Pseudonocardia sp. HH130630-07: one gene and its partner. Each later gene encodes a partner of the first gene's protein in a complex. Links are inferred from orthologs where the notes say so. Each region holds a gene or a part of one and is shown in the gene's direction. Other genes may lie near its edges.

Region 1 (4,884 bases):
GACCCGGAGACGGCGACCAGCGCGTCCTCCGGTGGGAGCGGCTCGGTGCGCCGGGCCCGGCGCACCAGCGCGGTGCAGCGGTTGGTCACGATGCGGTACATCCAGGTGGAGAAGGCGGCCTCGCCGCGGAAGGTGCCGATCCGGCGCCAGGCGTCGATCAGTGCCTCCTGCAGCGCGTCCTCGGCGTCGGCGCGGTGGCCCAGCACCCGGACCGCGACCCGGAACAGCGCGTCCTGGTGCCGCGCGGCGAGCTCGGCGAACGCGTGGACGTCCCCGTCCTGGGCCCTGGCCACCAGCTCCGCCTCACCGGCCGGCGAGCGGCGCGCGGGGAGCGGGACCGGCCCGGCCGCACCGGGGCGGCCCGCGTCGTCCGGGCGCCGGGCGCCGGGTGCCGCGGGCGGTGGCCCCTCGGGGGGCGTCCGGTGGGTGGCCTGCACGTCCGTCCGTCTCGGTCGGCGGGAGCGTCGGTGTCGGTGTCGGGACCGCGCGGCCCGAGGGTTGAGCGACGGGCGATCGGGTACTCGACCCCTCGAACGACCGTAGCGAGCGGCATCGGCCGTCGCGCGTCGGACACGCAGAGGAAGCGGGTGAGCCCCATGGGTCTCGGAGACAAGATCGACAACAAGGCCGAGGAACTCGGCGGCAGGGCCAAGGAGGCCGCCGGCCGGGCGACCGACGACCGGGAGCTGCAGGCCGAGGGCAAGAAGGACCAGGCCACCGGCAACCTGAAGCAGGCCGGCGAGAAGCTGAAGGACACCTTCAAGAGCTCGCGCGACTGACCGCAGCAGCCCGGCGACGGCGGCATCCCCGATGACGGGGGTGCCGCCGTCGTCGTGTGCGGGGCCTAGGGTCGCGGTGTGACCGACAGCGCCGGCCCGGGGGCCGCCGATCCGACCGGGGAGTCCCTGGTCTCGGCGGTGGCCGCGGCCGTCCTCGCGCACCCGTCGGTGCTGCGCCTCGACGGCGGCCCGTTCGGCTCGGTCGCGTCCTACCTGCCCGGCCGGCGGGTGTGGGGGGTCAAGGTGGGCGACCCCGTCGAGATCGCGGTGGTCGTCGCGCTCGGTGCCCCGTTCACCGAGATCGCCGACGAGGTCGCGCGACGGGTACGCCGGGTGCTCGGCGACGACGACGTCGCGGTGGAGGTCACGATCGCCGACGTCGGCGGAGTCACGGCGGCCGGGAACGCCCGGCCCGACACGCCGTGACGCGCCTCGCCTAGACTCGCGCGGGCCCCCGCCGTCGCCGGGTACGCCCGGCGTACCCGCACCCGGATCGCCGGTGGCGTCCGGATGCGTGTGGAAGCGTCCGCAGGATCGTCCGCCGTCCGCGGCGGGCGGGGGAGTGACAGGACCGGGGCCGCGCGCGGCGCGGCCCGGTGAACCAGCCCGTACCGGCAAGGAGTTCCACCGTGAAGAGCACCGTCGAGCACCTCAGCCCGACGCGCGTCCGAATCAACGTCGAGGTGCCGTTCGACGAGCTCAAGCCCGACTTCGACCGCGCGTACAAGAAGATCGCCCAGCAGGTCCGGATCCCCGGTTTCCGGCCGGGCAAGGCCCCGGCCCGCATCCTGGAGGCCAGGATCGGGCGGGGCCCGGTGCTCGACGAGGTCGTGAACAACGCGATCCCGGCGAAGTACCAGGAGGCCATGGTCTCCGCCGACGACGTCAAGCCGATCGGCCGCCCGGACATCGAGGTCACCGAGATCGCCGACGGCGAGCGCCTGGCGTTCACCGCCGAGGTCGACGTCCGCCCGGAGATCGAGCTGCCCGAGCTGGACGGCCTGGCCGTCGAGGTCGACGAGACCGAGGTGACCGACGACGAGGTCACCGAGCAGCTCGACCAGCTGCGCGCCCGGTTCGGCACCCTGGCCGGTGTCGAGCGCCCCGCGGCCACCGGCGACTACGTCCAGATCGACCTGTCGGCCGCGGTCGACGGCACCGAGATCGAGGAGGCCGCCACCACCGGGTTCTCCTACGAGGTCGGCCAGGGCGGTCTCGTCGACGGCATCGACGAGGCGCTGAAGGGCATGTCGGCCGGCGAGGAGAAGACCTTCACCTCGAAGCTGGTCGCCGGCGAGCACGCCGACCGCGACGCCGACATCACCGTCAAGGTGACGACGGTCAAGGAGCGCCACCTGCCCGAGGCGGACGACGAGTTCGCCCAGCTGGCGTCGGAGTTCGACACGCTCGACGAGCTGACCGCCGACCTGCGCGAGCGGCTCGGCCGGTCGAAGCGGATGGAGCAGGCCGGGCAGGCCCGTGACCGGCTGCTCGACCGGCTGGTCGAGGGCGCCCGGGTCGGCGACGACACCGTGCCGGTGCCGGAGTCGATCGTCCAGGCCGAGGTCGACAACCGCCTGCACGACGCCGTGCACGCCTTCGACCACGACGAGGAGCGCTTCGCGGAGTTCCTGTCCACCCAGGACAAGACCCGCGAGCAGTTCGACGCCGAGTCGCGGGAGGAGGCCGAGAAGGCCGTCCGCTACCGCCTCGTCCTCGACGCGCTGGCGGACTCCGAGGAGGTCTCGGTCAACGACCAGGAGATCACCGAGCGGATCCTCTACCAGGCCCAGCAGTACGGCATGGCGCCCGAGCAGTTCGTCCAGCAGATCCAGCAGGCCGGCCAGATCGGCGCGATCTACCAGGACGTCCGCCGCTCCAAGGCGCTGATCACCGCCGTGCGCTCGGCGTCGGTCACCACCCCGGACGGCACCGCGGTGGACCTGTCCGACCTGCTCGGTGACGACGACGCGCAGGCCCCGGCCGACAGCGACGACACCGCCGACGACACCGCCGCCCCGGCGGCCGACGAGTCGGCGGAGAAGGCCGAAGCCAAGGCCTGAGCAGGCAGTTCGCCCGCGACCACACGCGATGTGGTGCGCTCTCGGCGAACATCGGGCGTGGTTCCCTACGCGGTCCGTCCGGTCCGCGTAGGGTCGGCCACGAACCGGCCCGGAGAGGGTCGTGAACGGGTTCGCAGGACCCACACCGGAGACCGAGAGCGATCCAAGAGGAAGACTTCCGGGAACTGGCCGGGGCGGCGCCGCCGCCCCGGCCCGGGCCCGACTTCGGAAAGCAGGGTGAAGTGAGCCAGCAGGACACCGGCCCGCTCGCGGGCCTCGGGACCGGGCCGCAGATGCGGTCCGGACACAGCGTGATGTCGCTGTCGGACTCGGTGTACGAGCGGCTGCTCCAGCAGCGGATCATCGTGCTCGGGCAGCAGGTGGACTCGGAGATCTCGAACCGGATCGCGGCGCAGATGCTGCTGCTCGCGGCCGAGGACCCCGAGACCGACATCCAGCTCTACATCAACTCGCCGGGCGGTTCGGTCAACGACGGCATGGCCGTCTTCGACACGATGAACCTGATCCCGTGCGACGTGGCGACCTTCGCCATGGGCATGGCGGCGTCGATGGGGCAGTTCCTGCTCTCCGCGGGCACCCCGGGCAAGCGGCACGCGCTGCCGCACGCGCGGATCATGATGCACCAGCCGTCCGGCGGCATCGGCGGCACCGAGGCCGACATCACCATCCTGGCCGAGCAGCTCCGCCGCACCAAGCGGGAGATGGCCGAGCTGATCGCCCAGCACACCGGGCAGACGCCGGAGACCATCGAGCGGGACTCCGACCGCGACCGCTGGTTCTCCGCGCAGGAGGCCAAGGACTACGGCTTCGTCGACCACGTGGTGTCCCACGTCGGACGCATCGTCGGCTCGCAGAACGGGAGCGCCTGATGAGCACCTTCGACCCGCGGCACCCCGAGTCGGCCGCCGACCTGCGGGGCCCCGGCGGCTACGCGCCGGACCCGGCCCGCATGCGGTACGTGCTGCCGTCCTACGTGGAGCGCACCAGCTACGGGGTCAAGGAGTCGAACCCGTACAACAAGCTCTTCGAGGAGCGCATCATCTTCCTCGGTGAGCAGATCAACGACACCTCGGCGAACGACACCATGGCCCAGCTGCTGGTGCTCGAGTCGCTGGAGCCGGACCGCAAGATCTCGCTCTACATCAACTCGCCCGGCGGGTCGTTCACGTCGCTGATGGCGATCTACGACACGATGCAGTTCATCCGGCCGGACATCGAGACCGTCTGCCTCGGGCAGGCGGCCTCGGCCGCGGCGGTGCTGCTGTGCGCCGGGACGCCGGGCATGCGGATGGCGGTCGAGAACGCGCGCATCCTGATCCACCAGCCGGCCACCGAGGGCACCTACGGTCAGGCGTCGGACCTGGAGATCCAGGCGGCCGAGATCTCCCGCATCCGGCGCCGGATGGAGGAGATCATCGCGCGGCACTCCAACCGCACGGCGGACCAGGTGCACGAGGACATCGACCGGGACAAGATCCTGATGGCCGAGGAGGCCAAGGAGTACGGCCTGATCGACGCGATCCTCCAGAGCCGGAAGCTGTCCGTCACCGGCGGACGCTGAGGAGACACCCGGGTCACCGCCGGCCGGGCCGGCCGGCGGTGACCGCCTGCCGACCCGCCCCCGATTTCGGATCGCCGAGTAGTCCCCGGGGGCGGGTCCGGGCAGGTACCGTCTTCCCCACAGGAGTGGGAGACGACGGCACGACGCGAGTACGCCGGACCAGAACTGGGGATCGACACCTATGGCACGCATCGGCGACGGCGGGGACCTGCTCAAGTGCTCGTTCTGCGGGAAGAGCCAGAAGCAGGTCAAGAAGCTCATCGCCGGCCCCGGCGTCTACATCTGCGACGAGTGCATCGACCTCTGCAACGAGATCATCGAGGAGGAGCTGGCCGAGGCCGGTGAGGTGAAGCTCGACGAGCTGCCCAAGCCCGCCGAGATCCACGACTTCCTCGACCAGTACGTCGTCGGCCAGGCCACCACGAAGCGCACGCTGTCGGTGGCGGTCTACAACCACTAC
Region 2 (4,826 bases), 2.4 Mb from region 1 along the record:
GTGCCACATCCCCGCGGTGCGCTGGTAGCGGACCCGGACCCCGGCCCGCTCGGCCCGTTCCACCAGGACGTCGGCGTCGTCGACGAGGATCTCCTCGGCCCCCGCGACGACGTGCAGCGGCGGCAGCCCGGACAGGTCGGCCTCGAGCGGGCGCAGCTCGGGGGCGTCGGCGAGCGTGCCCGGCGCGTAGTCCGCGGCCGCCGACGGCAGCCAGGACGGGTCCAGCATCGCGTCGCTCGCGGCGTTGCGGGACAGCGCGTCCGCGGTACAGCTCAGGTCCAGCCACGGGGAGATCAGCCCGACCGCTCCGGGGAGGTCCTCGCCGGTCTCGCGCAGGCGCAGGAGCAGGGCCGTCGTCAGCCCACCGCCCGCCGAGTCACCGGCCACCGCGATGTGCCCGGCCGGCCGGCCGGTGGCGCGCAGGGCCCGCCAGGCCGCCAGCGCGTCCTCGAGAGCGGCGGGGAAGGGGTGTTCGGGCGCCAGCCGGTAGTGCGGGGCGAACACCGCGGTCCCGGTGGCGTGCGCGAGCCCCGCCAGCAGCGGGCCGTGCGACGCCGAGGAGCCGACGACGTAGCCCCCGCCGTGCAGGTACAGCACCCGGTGCGGGGCCAGTGCGCCGGGCGGGGCGACGACGGAGGTCCGCACGCCGCCGAGCTCGCCGCGGGCCCGGCGGGTCCCCCGGGGCGCCGGGATCGCCGCGCCGATGAGGTCGAGGCCGGCCCGCCGGACCGGCCGGGGTAGGGTCGGCGCCAGCAGTGGTGCGACGAGCGCGCGCGTGGCGAGCCGGTTGACGGCCGTCGGCAGATGCATACCGGACGGTAACCGGGGTGCATCCCGATCGGCCAGCACCGATCCCGCCACGACGAGCGGCAGCTGTTCCGCGGCGAGCGGGTGAGTCCGCTTGCCAGGGATCGCCGTGTGCGGCATCGTCGGGTCACCACAGGTCTCCGTCGGGGGTTCTCCCCGGCGGATGCGCGGACCTCCGAAGCCCCCGGAGGTCGGCGAGGCGGAGTCCGGAGGGACCCGCTTTGACCGCCCGGAAGAGGGCCGAGTACGGTTATGCCCTGCGCTCGACTTCGGTCGGGCCGGTCCGCGTGCCTCGTGGCGCACGGGCCCCGGGTGGTTCGACTCCCCGGGGCCGGTTCCGCGCCTCGACCACGGGCACGACGGACGTCCCGAATGCCTCAGCGGGGCCCTTCCGGCTCCGAGCGTGCGCGGGGCGACACGCCCGACCCCGGGGTCCGGCGCGACGGTGGCGGATGCGACAGGCCACCCCGGCGCCCGGTCCCCGGAGTCACACGGACAGACAGTCGAGCAGTCACACCCGACGGGAAGAAGTAGACGGTTCATGCCCACGATCCAGCAGCTGGTCCGCAAGGGCCGCGAGGACAAGGTCACCAAGACCAAGACCGCCGCGCTGAAGGGGAGCCCCCAGCGCCGTGGGGTCTGCACCCGCGTGTACACGACCACGCCGAAGAAGCCGAACTCGGCGCTGCGCAAGGTCGCGCGTGTGCGGCTCTCCAGCGGCATCGAGGTCACCGCGTACATCCCCGGTGAGGGTCACAACCTGCAGGAGCACAGCATCGTGCTGGTGCGCGGCGGGCGTGTGAAGGACCTCCCGGGTGTGCGGTACAAGGTGATCCGCGGATCGCTGGACACCCAGGGTGTCAAGAACCGCAAGCAGTCCCGCAGCCGCTACGGCGCGAAGAAGGAGAAGAGCTGATGCCGCGCAAGGGCCCCGCCCCGAAGCGTCCGCTGGTGTCGGACCCGGTCTACGGCTCGCCGCTGGTCACCCAGCTGGTGAACAAGGTGCTGAAGGACGGCAAGCGGTCGCTCGCCGAGCGCATCGTCTACGCCGCCCTCGAGGGCACCCGGGACAAGACCGGCACCGACCCGGTCGTCACGCTGAAGCGTGCGCTGGACAACGTGAAGCCGGCCCTCGAGGTCCGCAGCCGCCGTGTCGGTGGCGCGACCTACCAGGTCCCGGTCGAGGTCCGTGCGGTCCGCCAGACCACCCTGGGTCTGCGCTGGCTGGTCACCTACTCCGGGCAGCGCCGGGAGAAGACCATGGTCGAGCGCCTCATGAACGAGCTGCTCGACGCGAGCAACGGCCTCGGCGCCAGCGTCAAGCGGCGTGAGGACATGCACAAGATGGCGGAGTCGAACCGGGCCTTCGCCCACTACCGCTGGTGACCGGCGAGCCGTCGGGCGCCAACTCGCGATCGAGGGAGAGCTGAGCAGTGGCAGCACAGGATGTGCTGACGGACCTCACGAAGGTCCGCAACATCGGCATCATGGCCCACATCGACGCCGGTAAGACCACCACGACCGAGCGGATCCTGTACTACACCGGGATCAACTACAAGCTCGGTGAGGTGCACGACGGCGCCGCCACCATGGACTGGATGGAGGAGGAGCAGAAGCGCGGCATCACGATCACGTCGGCCGCGACGACCTGCTTCTGGAACGACCACCAGATCAACATCATCGACACCCCCGGGCACGTCGACTTCACCGTCGAGGTGGAGCGGTCCCTGCGGGTGCTCGACGGCGCCGTCGCGGTCTTCGACGGCAAGGAGGGGGTCGAGCCGCAGTCCGAGCAGGTCTGGCGGCAGGCCACCAAGTACGACGTCCCCCGCATCTGCTTCGTCAACAAGATGGACAAGCTGGGCGCGGACTTCTTCTTCACGGTCCGGACCATCCAGGACCGGCTGAACGCCACCCCGCTCCCGCTGCAGATCCCGATCGGGTCGGAGAACGACTTCATCGGTGTCGTCGACCTCGTCGAGATGCGGGCGCTCACCTGGCGTGGCGAGCCCAAGAAGGGCGAGGACTACGCGGTCGAGGAGATCCCGGCCGACCTCCTGGAGAAGGCGCAGGAGTACCGCACCGCCCTCATCGAGGCCGTCGCCGAGACCGACGACTCGCTGATGGAGGCGTACTTCGGCGGCGAGGAGCTGTCGGTCGCCCAGATCAAGACCGGCATCCGCAAGCTCGTCACCGACCGTGCCGCCTACCCGGTGCTGTGCGGGTCCGCGTTCAAGAACAAGGGCGTCCAGCCCATGCTCGACGCGGTCATCGACTACCTGCCGTCGCCGTACGACGTGCCGCCGGTCGAGGGCTTCCTGACCGACGGTGAGACGCCGGCCAGCCGCAAGCCCTCGAAGGACGAGCCGTTCGCGGCCCTGGCCTTCAAGATCGCCGCGCACCCGTTCTTCGGCAAGCTGACCTACGTCCGGGTGTACTCGGGCCGGGTCGCCTCCGGTGCGCAGATCATCAACTCGACCAAGGACCGGAAGGAGCGCATCGGGAAGCTGTTCCAGATGCACTCCAACAAGGAGAACCCGGTCGACGAGGCCGTGGCCGGCCACATCTACGCGGTCATCGGTCTGAAGGACACGACCACCGGGGACACGCTCTGCGACTCGCAGAACCCGATCGTCCTCGAGTCGATGACCTTCCCGGACCCGGTCATCCAGGTCGCCGTCGAGCCCAAGTCGAAGGCGGACCAGGAGAAGCTCTCCCTCGCGATCCAGAAGCTCGCGGAGGAGGACCCGACGTTCCAGGTGTCCCTGGACGACGAGACCGGTCAGACGATCATCGCCGGCATGGGCGAGCTCCACCTCGAGGTGCTCGTCAACCGGATGAAGTCCGACTACAAGGTCGAGGCGAACATCGGCAAGCCGCAGGTCGCCTACCGGGAGACCATCCGGCAGTCGGTCACCAAGTACGAGTACACGCACAAGAAGCAGACCGGTGGCTCGGGGCAGTTCGCCCGCGTCATCATCAACCTGGAGCCGCTCACCAGCGGCGACGGTGCGCTGTACGAGTTCGAGAACAAGGTCACCGGTGGCCGTATCCCGCGGGAGTACATCCCGTCGGTCGACGCCGGTGCCCAGGACGCGATGCAGTACGGCATCCAGGCCGGCTACCCCGTGGTCGGCGTGAAGCTCACGCTGCTGGACGGCCAGTACCACGAGGTCGACTCCTCGGAGATGGCCTTCAAGGTCGCCGGCTCCATGGCGTTCAAGGAGGCGGCCCGCAAGGCGAGCCCCGCCATCCTCGAGCCCATGATGGCCGTCGAGGTGATGACGCCCGAGGACTACATGGGCGACGTCATCGGCGACCTGAACTCCCGCCGTGGCCAGGTCCAGGCGATGGAGGAGCGGGCCGGCGCCCGCGTCGTCAAGGCGCTCGTGCCGCTGTCCGAGATGTTCGGCTACGTCGGTGACCTCCGGTCGCGGACCCAGGGCCGGGCGAACTACACGATGGTCTTCGACTCCTACGCCGAGGTTCCGGCGAGCGTGGCCAAGGAGATCATCGCGAAGGCGACGGGCGAGTAATCCTGCACCGCTCGTAGGGCGCGGTCCGCGGATCGGTAAGGTCCGCGGCCCGCACCTCGTACCACCCCCACAGACCTGCCGTCAGCACGGCGGAGAACACAAGAAGTCCAGGAGGACCCCCCAGTGGCGAAGGCGAAGTTCGAGCGGACCAAGCCGCACGTCAACATCGGCACCATTGGTCACATCGACCACGGCAAGACCACGCTGACGGCGGCCATCACCAAGGTTCTGCACGACAAGTACCCGACCCTCAACGAGGCGTCGGCGTTCGACATGATCGACAAGGCGCCGGAAGAGCGCCAGCGCGGTATCACGATCTCCATCGCGCACGTCGAGTACCAGACCGAGAAGCGGCACTACGCGCACGTCGACTGCCCCGGGCACGCCGACTACGTGAAGAACATGATCACCGGTGCCGCCCAGATGGACGGCGCGATCCTGGTGGTCGCCGCGACCGACGGCCCGATGCCCCAGACCCGTGAG

What was found. The genes of interacting proteins can lie anywhere in the genome.
Region 2: the proteins of tig (region 1) and rpsG are in contact, whole or in part, in a crystal structure (PDB 3GTY), measured with the Thermotoga maritima proteins. The link is inferred for Pseudonocardia sp. HH130630-07 from one-to-one orthologs. Residues at the interface, in WP_004081061.1 of Thermotoga maritima: Glu122, Val124, Val129, Leu130, Tyr133, Glu188, Gly259, Ile262, Tyr263, Glu266, Ser270, Glu273, Gln274, Glu277, Arg308, Gln311, Ile312, Ser315, Tyr316, Glu325, Arg329, Arg336, Leu363, Phe366, Trp367, Arg373, Leu377, Arg381, Leu384, Glu387; in WP_004081843.1 of Thermotoga maritima: Lys34, Lys52, Lys55, Glu59, Arg62, Gln63, Glu66, Asn67, Lys69, Val71, Arg95, Ala109, Lys110, Lys111, Gly112, Arg113, Pro114, Glu117, Glu121, Ile124, Ala125, Tyr127, Asn128, Asn129, Thr130, Gly131, Lys135, Asp139, Arg142, Met143.

Annotation. Positions count from the first base shown.
Region 1 is NZ_CP013854.1:674,787-679,670, reverse strand. The notes cover bases 635-3,625. They hold tig (trigger factor), read left to right. Parts: upstream 635-1,408; coding sequence 1,409-2,842; downstream 2,843-3,625. Other genes in these bases: AFB00_RS03275 (ATP-dependent Clp protease proteolytic subunit), read left to right, coding at 3,136-3,625; AFB00_RS03285 (hypothetical protein), read left to right, coding at 858-1,205; AFB00_RS03290 (CsbD family protein), read left to right, coding at 635-779. In the rest of the region: AFB00_RS03295 (RNA polymerase sigma factor), read right to left, coding at 1-437; more of AFB00_RS03290, read left to right, coding at 597-634; more of AFB00_RS03275, read left to right, coding at 3,626-3,732; AFB00_RS03270 (ATP-dependent Clp protease proteolytic subunit), read left to right, coding at 3,732-4,424; ATP-dependent Clp protease ATP-binding subunit ClpX, read left to right, coding at 4,606-4,884. UniProt on the Bacillus subtilis protein: Involved in protein export. Acts as a chaperone by maintaining the newly synthesized protein in an open conformation. Functions as a peptidyl-prolyl cis-trans isomerase.
Region 2 is NZ_CP013854.1:3,106,404-3,111,229, forward strand. The notes cover bases 525-3,457. They hold rpsG (30S ribosomal protein S7), read left to right. Parts: upstream 525-1,722; coding sequence 1,723-2,193; downstream 2,194-3,457. Other genes in these bases: AFB00_RS15060 (alpha/beta hydrolase), read right to left, coding at 525-810; rpsL (30S ribosomal protein S12), read left to right, coding at 1,349-1,723; fusA (elongation factor G), read left to right, coding at 2,295-3,457. In the rest of the region: more of AFB00_RS15060, read right to left, coding at 1-524; more of fusA, read left to right, coding at 3,458-4,343; tuf (elongation factor Tu), read left to right, coding at 4,467-4,826.